Regions from separate parts of the Bradyrhizobium sp. USDA 4486 genome, predicted to be linked through region 1. Evidence: predicted binding sites of a transcription regulator. Region 1 holds the regulator's gene; each other region holds the start of a gene.
What was found. The regulator LexA, encoded in region 1, represses DNA repair genes until DNA is damaged. The targets are predictions, from matches to a motif close to TGTTCNNNNTGTGTTCNG.
Positions count from the first base shown of each region.

Region 2: ACVWY3_RS32945 (ATP-dependent Clp protease adaptor ClpS) is a predicted target of LexA. The motif match lies at 1,181-1,198, and genes of this name have one in related genera.
Region 3: ACVWY3_RS20020 (DUF3072 domain-containing protein) is a predicted target of LexA. The motif match lies at 1,245-1,262, and genes of this name have one in related genera.
Region 4: ACVWY3_RS35370 (ribonuclease T2 family protein) is a predicted target of LexA. The motif match lies at 1,265-1,282, and genes of this name have one in related genera.

Region 1 covers NZ_JBSRZV010000001.1:2,003,490-2,006,496, forward strand. Annotated here, with positions in the region: gene ACVWY3_RS09815 (hypothetical protein) at 1-426, opposite strand, end outside; gene ACVWY3_RS09820 (hypothetical protein) at 623-835, opposite strand; gene lexA (transcriptional repressor LexA) at 1,036-1,737, opposite strand; gene ACVWY3_RS09830 (molybdopterin molybdotransferase MoeA) at 1,914-3,007, opposite strand, start outside.
Region 2 covers NZ_JBSRZV010000001.1:6,985,957-6,988,963, forward strand. Annotated here, with positions in the region: gene ACVWY3_RS32945 (ATP-dependent Clp protease adaptor ClpS) at 1-1,147, opposite strand, end outside; gene ACVWY3_RS32950 (MDR family MFS transporter) at 1,259-2,881, opposite strand; gene ACVWY3_RS32955 (HlyD family secretion protein) at 2,823-3,007, opposite strand, start outside.
Region 3 covers NZ_JBSRZV010000001.1:4,101,756-4,104,762, forward strand. Annotated here, with positions in the region: partial or broken gene ACVWY3_RS20000 (type 1 glutamine amidotransferase domain-containing protein) at 1-364, opposite strand, end outside; gene ACVWY3_RS20005 (hypothetical protein) at 501-701, opposite strand; gene ACVWY3_RS20010 (hypothetical protein) at 762-944, opposite strand; partial or broken gene ACVWY3_RS20015 (hypothetical protein) at 964-1,183, opposite strand; gene ACVWY3_RS20020 (DUF3072 domain-containing protein) at 1,299-1,493, shown strand; gene ACVWY3_RS20025 (DUF6496 domain-containing protein) at 1,579-1,863, shown strand; gene ACVWY3_RS20030 (hypothetical protein) at 2,020-2,382, opposite strand; gene ACVWY3_RS20035 (Do family serine endopeptidase) at 2,658-3,007, opposite strand, start outside.
Region 4 covers NZ_JBSRZV010000001.1:7,486,750-7,489,756, reverse strand. Annotated here, with positions in the region: gene ACVWY3_RS35385 (DUF3617 domain-containing protein) at 1-227, opposite strand, end outside; gene ACVWY3_RS35380 (hypothetical protein) at 272-565, opposite strand; gene ACVWY3_RS35375 (hypothetical protein) at 748-1,209, shown strand; gene ACVWY3_RS35370 (ribonuclease T2 family protein) at 1,328-2,020, shown strand; gene ACVWY3_RS35365 (23S rRNA (adenine(2030)-N(6))-methyltransferase RlmJ) at 2,179-3,007, shown strand, end outside.

The DNA of each region.
Region 1 (3,007 bases):
CGGCAGACGCGGAGTTGCCGGCCGGTTCTCGGCACTGACCTGCGGCTTGTGCTCGCGCTCGCCAAGCGGCTGCGTCACGGGCAGTTGCAGCACAGTTGCTTGCTGGCCTTCGACGAGTTGCGTCACCAGCACGTATTTGCCGTCGGGGAACTCGATCGCATCATGATGGCGATCGGGAATGTGCGGATCGATCTTGCCGAACTTGCCGACGCGCGAGTTGACGGTGCGCGTCCAGATCCAGCGATTGTCGTAGCGGACGTTGTCGGCGAAGGCGAGCTCCGTTCCCGGCAGCAGGCAGACCGCGACTGTTGGATCGGCCGCGGAGGCAAAGCCGCGCGTCGAGGTGCCGCGGAAAGTTGTCGTCACGATCGTCTCGCCGACTTCGGCAGGGCGCGATGCGACGGCATGCAGGCTGTAGTCACACATCGTGGGTGCTCCTCATGCGGAGATAGCAACCCGCGCCTCTGTCTTACGAGGCGCAGGCCTCTATCAGAGTGGAAGCATCATAGCGTCTGCGCGGTTATAGGCAAATCTGCGGCTCGCCACCGCAGCATGCGATCACATTATCTTTCCCGAAGGCGCTAGGAACAAACCCTGCTTTCGCGCATTCGGTGGGCGCGTGTCAGCGGCCGGCGGGCGCCGACCAGCCGGAATATGGCCAGACCGATTGTGATGGCTGCGTGAGCGCATTGCGCGCGTTTCGGACTTGCTCGCTCGCTACCGTTTCCTTGGCGGTGTCCTTGCGGACATGGCGATGCGATGGTGCAGCAACGGCTTGCGACGTTGATCCCGCAATCAGCGCTGCGGCCACCGTGCTCAGGATGATCTTGCGCATGACGTCTCCTCGAACCTTCAAAAGCCATCCCGAAGCGGTCTGCTTGGTGCGGCGTGCCGAGGATGTAGCGTCGGAGCAGGGGCCGGATAATCTGAGCGAAACCAGAAAGACTATCCAGCGGGAGCGGACAATCATCCGCTCCGATCTCTGATGGCGATGCCGACCGGAGCGCGCGGACAGCGCGCTCAGGACTTGCGGTATCAGTACTTCCGATAAAGCCCGATCAGCTTGCCCTGAATCTTGACCCGGTTCGGCGGCAGGATGCGCACCTCATAGGCCGCATTGGCGGGCTCGAGCGCGATCGAGGCGCCACGACGGCGGAAGCGCTTCAAGGTCGCTTCCTCGTCGTCGATCAGCGCCACCACGATGTCGCCGGTGTCGGCGGTCTCGTTGCGCTGGATCAGCGCCATGTCGCCGTCGAGGATGCCGGCTTCCACCATGGAATCGCCGCGCACCTCGAGCGCGTAATGCTCGCCCGAGCCGAGCATGTCGGGCGGGACGCTGATCGTATGGCTGCGAGTCTGCAACGCCTCGATCGGCGTGCCGGCCGCAATGCGGCCCATCACCGGCACGGCGACGGGGCGCTCGCCCTCGTCGGCGGGCGGGCTGGACGTCGTCCTCACCTTGCCGAGATTGCCTTCGATGACGCTCGGCGTGAAGCCGCGGCGGTTGCCGGCCGCGGCCTGCAGCTCGGGCAGCTTGATGACTTCGATGGCGCGGGCGCGATTGGGCAGGCGGCGGATGAAGCCGCGCTCCTCGAGTGCGGTGATCAGGCGATGGATGCCCGACTTCGAGCGCAGATCGAGCGCGTCCTTCATCTCGTCGAAGGAGGGCGGCACGCCGCTTTCCTTCAATCGCTCGCTGATGAACCGCAGGAGCTCGTATTGTTTGCGCGTTAACATCTCGACCAAAATCCCCCGGTTGATGTCGTTCGATTCCGAGACGCTGAATTCAGCGATAAGCCGCTACATGCTCGAAACAAATCATGAACGGACACTATATGTTCGATACATGTTCCGCAACTGCTTAATTTACCGTGAACGCGACAAAGTTCGCGCCACGCGTGTAGCCGGCGCGTTCAGACCGGCAGGCGCAGCACCTCGCAAGGCGTGCCCGCTTCGGCCTTCGGCGCGAACGGCGCGCGCACCAGAAGTGCCTGTGCCGCAGCGAGATTCGCAAGCAGTGAGGAATCCTGGTGATTGACGGGAACGGCGATCAGCGTGCCGTCGTCGCGCGTCTCCAGCCGTGCGCGCAGATAATCCTCACGCTGGTCGTTGGCGCCGACGTCGCGGCCGAGCACCGCCCGTTCGCGGCGATGGTGAATCACGGAACGGCCCGACAGCGCGCGAATCAGCGGCACCATGAACAGGAAGGCACACACATAGGATGACACGGGATTGCCGGGCAGCCCGATCACGCGCATTGCCGCCAGGCGTCCATGCATCATCGGCTTGCCGGGCCGCATCGCGATCTTCCAGAATGTGATCGCGATCCCCTCGGCCGTCAGTGCCTGCTGGACCAGATCGTGGTCGCCGACCGAGGCGCCGCCGGTGGTGATCAGGATGTCGGCGCCGCTCTCGCGGGCGCGGCGGATGCCCGCCGTGGTGGCGTCCAGGGTATCGGCGGCAACACCGAGATCGACGGTATCGGCCCCCTCGCTGCGCGCGAGCGCGTGAAGGGCGTAGCCATTGGAATAGACGATCTGGCCGGGGCCAGGCGTGGCGCCCGGCATCACAAGCTCGTCGCCGGTGGCGAGGATCGCGACTTTCGGGCGGCGGCGGACGGGCAGAAGCGGGTGATTCATGCCGGCGGCGAGTGCAAGGTCGCGCTCGGTCAGCCGGATGCCCTCGCGCAGCAGCACGTCGCCCTCGCGGAAATCGACGCCGGCCGGGCGGATGTGCCGTCCCGTCACTGCCGCTTCCTTGATGGTGATGCGCCCGCCGTCCACGACCGTGTCCTCCTGGATCACGACCGCATCGGCGCCATCGGGAACGACGCCGCCGGTGAAGATCCGCACGGCTTCGCCGCTACCGACCGATCCCGCAAACGGCCGGCCCGCCGCGACCTCGCCGATCACGGTGAGCTGGGACTCGGTTGTCGCGGCATCGGCCGCGCGCACCGCATAGCCATCCATCGCCGACATCGCCTGCGGCGGCTGCGTGCGCTGCGCAG
Region 2 (3,007 bases), 5.0 Mb from region 1:
GTCCGGGCAGGTGGGTCGCGAGATAACGGATGGTGTGAGTCTTGCCCGTGCCGGGTGGGCCGTAGAGCAAGATACCCTTCCGGGTCGATTGGCCGAGGCGGCGCAGAACATCCCGCGTACCCACGAAGTTCAGGACGTTGCGATCAAGTAGCCGTAACGTCTGTTCGGGCAGGATCACTTCATCGCGACTGACGGAAGGAAGCCGGTGCACCGTGATCCCGCGCGAGCGGCCGCGGTAGTCGGAATCGGCATCGAGAGAGAGGATCTTGCCGCGATAGGTGCGCGCAGCCTGCACTGCGTCCTCCAATGCGGCAAAGCACTGTTGGACAAGTTCCGCTCCCGCGGCCCCGGCCGGCACCATGATTTCGATTCGCACGCCAGTCTCACGGCCGTATTCCCGATGAATAGCCAGAAGTATCGCGTAGCGAAGGCCCGACGCAGTGCAAAGCCAGAGACCGTTGTCGAGGCACTTGGCCGGTGTCGGTTCGCCGATATCAACGTCGTTGTACTGAAGTGGTGCGATGGTTACTGCAAAATTATCGTCCTGCATCAGTCGCGACATCGATAGTGTTTCGTAGCGACGATCCTCGGCGAGGCCGAATAACCGAACCGGCGCGGCGAATAGTCGATCGATGGCGGATTGGACATCTGCGCGCATGTGGCCGGGAAACTGGCGGACCGTGGTTACGAGCTGGCTGCGCGGGACGTCGGCAAAATACGAATTCAGGACACTGAACGCGTAGTTAAGCTCTTCTTCGGGGAGTTCCTGGGATGCGGTTGCTGCCGCGCGCACGCAATCGGCGCACAACCATACTGTACGGTCCGTCAACTGCACTTCCGATTGCGCTGTAGGTTGACCGCAAAGGCCGCAGCAAGGCTTCGCCGTTTCCCGCATGATCACGAGAGAATGGCCGGCGATACTGATGCGCCGTCTGGCAGATTCCAGTAGGGCGTCCGCTACGGACGGTGGGTAAGGACCACAGACAGCGGTCGCGTGCTTCTCGATGCTGGCCATGACGGAAGCTGCCTCGCTGTCCGACTTGCCGAAGACACGGTTCAACAGGTCGACAATGAACTCACGCGGAACGTCTTCGTCGTCGTGCAGCACGAGTTGAACCGGCACGATCTCGACCTCGGTCTCGCTCACGAAACGCTCCTTTTTTCACAACCTGCAATTGATTAGAACATATAGGGAACACAAAAGAAGGCGACCGTCGAGCGTGGCGGCCGGGACAAATTGCAATGGATGGACGAGTTGTTAGTGCGCACCCCCGCCACCCGCCGCCTTTACCCGCCGCGTCAGCAGCACCGCGATCGCGGCGAGCACCAGCACCACGCCGATCACCGCAAAAGTGTCGGAATAGCCCATCACCAGCGCCTGGCGCCTGACCGTCTTGCCGAGCGCGATGATGGCCTGCTCGCGCGCGGCATTGGGGTCGGGCACGCCGTGCGCGATGAAGTAATTGGTCATCTGCGCGATGCGCCCGCGGACTTCCTCGCGGCCGAGCGTGACGGAATGGCCGATGATGTTGGAGTGGAACTGCTCGCGCTTGGTGACGATCGTCGCCAGCACCGCGGTGCCGATGGCGCCGCCCAGATTGCGCATCATGTTGGAGATGCCGGAGGCCGCCGGCGCGTCCTGCGGCGCGACGCTGCCGAGGCTGAGCGCAGACAGCGGCGCGAGCGTCAGTGCCTGACCCACGGCGCGCACGACGTTGGGGACGAAGAACTGGTCGCCTGAGTAATCGAGCGACATCATGATGTTCATGAAGGAGCTCGCGGCGAACAGCAGCAGGCCGATGGTCGCGATATAGCGGGCATCGAACCGCTGCATCAGCTTCGGCACCAGCGGAATCAGCAAGAGCTGCGGCAGGCCGGTCCAGGCCAGCACGTTGCCGATCTGCTCGGCATTGTAGCCCTGCACCTGGCCGAGATAGGCCGGCAGCAGATAGACCGAGCCGAACAGCGCAAAACCGAGGAACACTGCGGCGATGGTGCCGACGCCGAAATTCCACTGCGTCAGGAGGCGCAGGCGCAGCAGGGGCTTCTCGACCACCAGCTCGTTGTAGACGAACAGCGACAAACTGACCGCGGAGATGATTGCGAGCCGCACGATGAAGGGCGAGCCGAACCAATCGTCCTTGTTGCCTTCCTCCAGCACGGCCTGGAGCGAGGCGAGGCCCACCGCCATGGTGGCGATGCCGAACCAGTCGCCTTCACGCAGCAGGCCAAGGTTCAGCGGCTGGCGTTCCAGCGTGAAGAAATGCGTCGTCACCATGACCGCGGTGGGCAGCACGTTGACGAAGAAGATGGTCTGCCAGCCGTAATTCTCGGTGAGGTAGCCGCCGATGGTCGGGCCGATGGCCGGGGCAAAGGTCACGGCGAGCGAGAACATGGCAAGGCCGATCGGCTGCTGGCCCTTCGGCAGCCTGGTGAAGACCAGCGTGAAGGCCATCGGGATCAGCACGCCACCGAAGAAGCCTTGCAAGCCGCGCATCGCAATCATTGAGGGCAGATCGTGGGTGAAGGCACAGGCGACCGAGAATGCGGCGAACAACGACGCGAAGGCCAGCATGATGTTGCGAAACGAGAACACCCGCGACAGGTAGTCGGTCAGCGGAATCACGATGATCTCGCCGATCAGATAGGACGTCGAGATCCAGGAGCCGTTGTCGGCGCCGGTGCCGATGCCGCCCTCGATGTTGAGCAGCGAGGCGTTGGTGATCTGGATGTTCAGGATCGCCATGAAGGCGCCGATCATCGCCGCGAATACGGCGATCCAGACCGTGGCGCTGGCGCGATTGGGATCGGCGGCGACGCGGTCAGGCGTCGCGGCCGGAATTGCTTGTGCGGGCGTCGAGATTGAGAGGCTGTTTGACATGGCACGACCCTCGGGAAACGAGCTTTGCTTTCGGTTTTACTTGAGGCGTCGTGGCCGCTTGCGCGGTCGGCGCTGAACGGGTTGCGATCGTCGGGATCACGGACATGCCGGGCCGCAGCGCGATCG
Region 3 (3,007 bases), 2.1 Mb from region 1:
CGATGCCGGTCTCGATCAGGAGCCAGGGCGCATGGCAGACGGCGGCGACGATCTTCTTGGCATTGAAGATCTCCTTGATGAAGGACAGCGCCTTCGGCTCGACGCGCAAGAGGTCCGGATTGATCTGGCCACCAGGCAGCACGATCGCGTCGTAATCGTTGCTGGAAACCTGGTCGAGCGTCTTGTCGACCTTTACTGGACGTCCCCAATCCTTCTTGTCCCAGCCCTTGATCTCGCCCGCCGCGAGCGAGATGACGTGAACCGTCGCGCCGGCCTGCTTCAGGCGATCGCGCGGCACTTCCAGTTCCGACTGCTCGAAACCGTGTGTAGCGAGGATGGCAACCGTCTTGCCCTTGATATCCATGGAACGCTCCATCGCTATGAGAGGAGCTCGGTCAATCGGTCGAGCCGGCGTCCGTTCCGGCCAATTTGCGGCATCTCACGGGGATGTGCGGCTTGCCGCAGCGGCATGATGGCGGTCCGATCATCGCCGCACCGGGCTAGCGCCACATCGTCGGTGCGCGGACCAGAGCATCTCGCGCCGCCTGTTTCAGATCCTCGATCGAGCGGCGATCTGTTTGCGCGGCCTCACGCAATCGCGTGGCGACACGCTCGCGCGTCGCCAGTTCGGAGAGACGAAGCCCGGCGCAGGCGTCGTCCAGCACGGCCTGTATCAAGGCGGCGATTTCGGCATCGAGCATCGGCGAGCTCCAGCGTGTCGCGTAGCGCGCTCGCTTTAGCTGCGTCGGATGTCAGGGATGTTAAACGCGCCCCACGGCGTTGGCTTTCACGAGCTGCTCGAGTTGCGCGCGCTTGCGGGCAATCAAGAGCTGGGCTGCAGCGTCATCGAGACCCTCGCGCTGCAATTGCCGGATCGCGGAGCCGAGTTCGAGGATTTCGGCGCGCAGTGTTAGAATCCGGTACGTGTCCGGGTCTTCGTCCACCGCTCGCCTCCCGAAACGCTCAGCGGCGCGCGATTGCGCGCACCGGACTGGCGGCTGTCTTCACCGGGCGAAGGCGCACGGTCGCGGACGTCAGGCAGGACGTCGCCACCGCCGGCCGCCCTCCATTCGCCGATCAGCAGATTGATCTTCCCGCGCAGATCCATCTGCGCCAGGACCTTTTCCGTGCAGTCGCGATCGCGATTGACGAGGTCGCGCACGGACGCCTCGATGTCGGCCATCTCCAGCCTCAAGGCGCTGATTTTACGTCGAATTTCATTAATTCTGTTGTCCATGGCTTGTTAGAACAAAATAAGAACATATAGTCAAGCCGCAATTTCAGGACGGAGCAGCGACATGCAGGTTCAAGGTAAATACGACGCCAAGGCTATTCTTATGGAGCAGATGACCCGCGCGCAGGGGCTGAGGCTGAAGCGGCTCAGCGAGGAGGCCTACCAGCCGGCACAATACGATCGGGATCTGTCGTTCGCGGAAGCTGCGCGCCGCATCCGCGCGCTGGAGGCGGAGATCGAGCTGGCGAATTCGTTCTAACGCTGCATCCCAGGCGGAACGTTCCGCACGCTTCTGGAACCATGCTTGTGTCCGAAGGTTTTCTCCCAGCCAAGGGAGGACATTCATGGCACGCAAGGCAAAGAAACGCCGCTACTCGCGCAGCTCCGGCAGCGATGTCGAAAGCGAAATGCGGCGTTACAAGAAGGGCACCGCGAAGAGCGGACGTGGCGGTCGTGGCGGACGCGTGAAGAGCCGCAAGCAGGCGATCGCGATCGGACTGTCGAAGGCGCGCAAGAAAGGCAAGAAGGTCCCGAAGAAGGCATCGAAGCGCAAGACGTCCAAGAAAAAGACGTCCAAAAAGTCGTCCAAGAAATCGTCCAAGAAATCCTCGAAGCGCAGATCCTCCTAAAGGGCGATCAGATTGGGATGAATCGTCGTGGCGCCTTAGCTTGTTGCTGGGCCTGATCTCCGCGCAAACGAGTTCCGCGTTTGTCGCGAAGGAAAACCGCTTCACGCTTTTCCGGATCATGCTTCAGTTAGCAGTTCGCGCTCGCGCCGATCCGTGTCAGATCATGCTGCCCGGCATGAAGCAGCGGATCGAAATCCCGAACGCGGTCTTCACCGGCCACACCATGGTGCGGCCCGCCCGGTTCGGCTCGGTGATGACGGCTTCGTCGGGCACCTCAACCCATTGCCCGTCGAGACGCACGCGATAATGCCCGTTGTGCGACTCCCAGTCGGGATCGGCAACGGCAAAACCATCCGCATCCGAACAGCACGGACCAAGATGGCTGCGCAGGCTATCGAACCACGGCTTGAGGGGCGAGTCGGCGTAACGGCCGTCATCGCGTCCAACGGCGTTTGCGCTCCACACCACCAATGGCGCCACAAGCAACGCACGCTTTAGCGAAAGCTTCAATCGATCCATGTTCGGCACCGATCAAATGCGAGCCACCGGCCGGTTCCACGGGAGCGGCGGGCAGCTCGAATTCCACGCTTGCAACCGTCTCGGCGGCTCCGTTGCCGCCAGGTAGATATACGACTCGGAACAGTGATCAGCGAACACGGCTTTTTCGGACGAACCGGGTCATCGTCCCTGCCGTTAACGAGAATGTTATCGGATATCCCGCGGTACTTCTGAAGGCGAACAGAAAAGGCGGCCACAAGGGCCGCCTTTTGCATTCGCACCGGTCGAAATTCGGGTCAGGCGAGCGGCACGGCGACGAACCGGGTCGCCTCCGCGCTCTTGACCTGCAACAGCACGCTGCGCTTGCCGGACGACTTCGCCTGCGCCAGCTCGGAGCGGACGTCGCCGACATTGGCGACGGCCTTGCCGCCGACATTGAGGATGACGTCGCCGGTCTGAATGCCGCGCTGCGCCGCAGGCCCTTGCGGATCGACCTCGGTGACGACGACCCCCTTCTGGCCGGCGCCCTGCACCTCACCGGCCGGAGCCAGGCTCAGCCCAAGGCGCGGCGTGCCGGCGTCCGGCTGCATCCTGCCCTCGCCGGTCTTGGCTTGGGCCTGCCGCTCGTTCGGCAACTCGCCGAGCG
Region 4 (3,007 bases), 5.5 Mb from region 1:
TTGGAGCAGATCTGCTTGGCCATCGGGGAGACGTTGTTGCTCATCTCCTTGTCGACGGTCTCGTCAGTGCAGTGCTGCATGGTCATTTCGGGCATCGCCGAGCCGCTCCTGACCATCTTCATTTCCCAGAGACCGGCCTTGCGCACCGGCAGGTCGTCGGCGCCGGCTGCGCCCGCCGACAAGACGAGGCAAAGGCTTGAGCCGAGCAAAGCGAGTTTGCGCGTCATGTTCGAGGCTCCCGGCTTGAGAGAGGCAGCGTTACGACGACGCCTCAGTACAGCGTGCGGATCGGCTGTTCGGCGGCGCCATAGGGCACCCAGCGGCAGGAGAACGAGATATAGCCGCCCTCATAGGCCTGCACCGCGAGGAATTTCACGACCTTGCCGTAGCGCGCGCAGTGATCGACCGCGACCTGACGGGCATCGACCTGGGTCGCCATCGAATAGGCGATGATGCCGCCGGTGTCGTTGCCCTTGAACGGCGGGACCGGAAGGATGTCAGCGCGCGCCGATTGGCTCGCCAAAATACCCAGGGCGAGAAGGCCCGCGGCCGCAATGATTCGCATTCCCGTTACTCCAGTTTGGAGGCGCCAGTTTACGGCGCCGGGATGGAAGTGAAAAGAACCGAAGCCCTGCCGGCCACGCCCTTATGGTCAACTCCTCGCCAAGTGTTGCCGCGCTGCACTTGACCCCGCCCGGCCTTCGCGGCACCGTCCGAACTTCGCAAGACTAGCTGTCCGGATTGCCCATGCGCGCCCTCTCCCTGAAATCGCTCCGCTTTGCCACCGTGCTCGGCCTCATGTTCGGAGCGCTGTCGCTCGGTGAGGCGAAGGCCGCCAATCCGCTCGAGTTGAACTTCTGGCTGAGCGGGCCGCGCTATGACGGCGCCGTCGCCGATTGCGACAAGGCGCTGCCGACGATTGCCACCCAGTTCTGGGAGAAGGAAAGCTCGTTCTGGAATTCCCCGTTGAAGATCACGGGGTTCGCCGCCGTTCACGAGGTCGCGTTCCGGCCCTGGCAGTCCGACAACATTCCGCGCCGCTATTGCACCGGCGACGCCCTGCTCAACGACGGCAAGGTGCGCAAGGTGCATTTCTCGATCATCGAGGACGGCGGCTTTGCCGGCTACGGCAACGGCGTCGAATGGTGCGTGGTCGGGCTCGACCGCAACTGGGCCTACAATCCGGCCTGCCGCGCTGCCCGGCAGTAATTCGAGAAGCCTGATTCGGCCCGATCAGGCCGCCGAACGTGTCTCGGCTGAATTTTGTTCTTGAAATGTTCCTTTCGCCTGCTAGGCTGGCTGCACAGTCTAGTTGAGGGGCATCGCCATGTTTCATTCCAGATTGCATTCATTCTCCCGCCTGATGATCTCGCTGACCCTGGCTGCCGGGCTGGTCACGCTGGCCGGCGGCGCCAAGGCGCAGGACAAGCGGCAGAACGCGCCCGGCGAATTCGATTTCTATGTGCTGTCGCTGTCATGGTCGCCCTCGTTCTGCGAGGAGGCGGCGGAGCGCGGCGGCCGCTCCCAGATCCAGTGCAGCGGCCGGCCCTACGCCTTCGTGGTGCACGGGCTATGGCCGCAATATGAGAGCGGTTTCCCCGAATATTGCCAGCGGCCGGCGCCGCGGCTGAACCGCAACATCGTCTCCTCAATGCTCGATCTGATGCCGGCGCCGGGCCTGATCTTCAACGAATGGGACAAGCACGGCACCTGCTCCGGTCTCGAAGGCCGCAGCTATTTCGAGATGATCCGCAAGGCGCGCGCCGCGATCAAGATTCCGGCCGAGTATCTCGACTTGTCGCAGGCCAAGACCGTGGCGCCGGCGGAGGTCGAGGAGGCCTTCATCAAGGCCAATCCGGGCCTGAGCAATGCCGCCATTTCGGTCACCTGCAACCGGACGCGGCTGTCCGAAGTGCGCATTTGCCTCAGCAAGGATCTGCAATTCCGCTCCTGCGAGGAAACCGACCGCCGCGCCTGCCGCCGCGACCAGGTGACGATGCCGCCGATCAGGGGCGGTTGAGGCACAACTCTCTCGTCGTCATTCCGGGATGGTGCGCTAGCACCAGACCCGGAATCTCGGGATTCTCAGGTGCGCAATTGCGCACCATAGCTCGGTGCTAACGCACCGCCCGAAATGACGGCAGTTACTTTCATCGCGCGATGTCGTAACTGTCCGCCATGAACTACCGCCACGCTTTCCATGCCGGCAACTTCGCCGATGTCATCAAGCACATCGTGCTGGCGCGCATCATCACGTACCTGCAGGACAAGCCGGGCGCGTTCCGCGTCATCGACACCCATGCCGGCGCCGGGCTCTACGATCTCGAAAGCGACGAGGCGCGGCGCGGCGGCGAGTGGCTGACCGGCATCGCGCGGCTGATGCAGGCACGTCTTTCCAACGAGACTGCGGCGCTGACGAAACCCTATCTCGACATCGTCCGCGCCTTCAATCCGAAGGGCGAGCTCAAGGCTTATCCGGGCTCGCCGCTGATCGCGCGCGGCCTGCTCCGGCCGCAGGACCGGCTCGTTGCCTGCGAGCTCGAGCCGAAGGCGCGCAAGGCGCTGATCGACGTGCTGCGACGCGACGAGCAGGCCCGCGTCGTCGATCTCGACGGCTGGGTCGCGCTGCCCGCCTTCGTACCGCCGAAGGAGCGACGCGGCCTCGTGCTGATCGATCCGCCGTTCGAGGACAAGGACGAGTTCGAAAAGCTCGGCGAAGCCTTCGCAAAGGCCTTCGCGAAATGGCCGACCGGTATCTATGTAATCTGGTATCCGGCCAAGAACCGGCGCGCCACCGACACGCTGGCGCAATCGGTGGCACGGCTCGCAGCCGCAGCAAAGCCTCCCGGAAAATGTCTGCGCCTCGAATTCAGCGTGTCGCCGCAGCTTGATGGCGCAGCGCTCACCTCCACGGGGCTCCTGATTGTCAATCCCCCCTACACACTGCAAGGCGAACTCAAGACCGTCCTGCCGGAGCTCGAAATGCCGCTTGGCCAGGGCGGCGCTG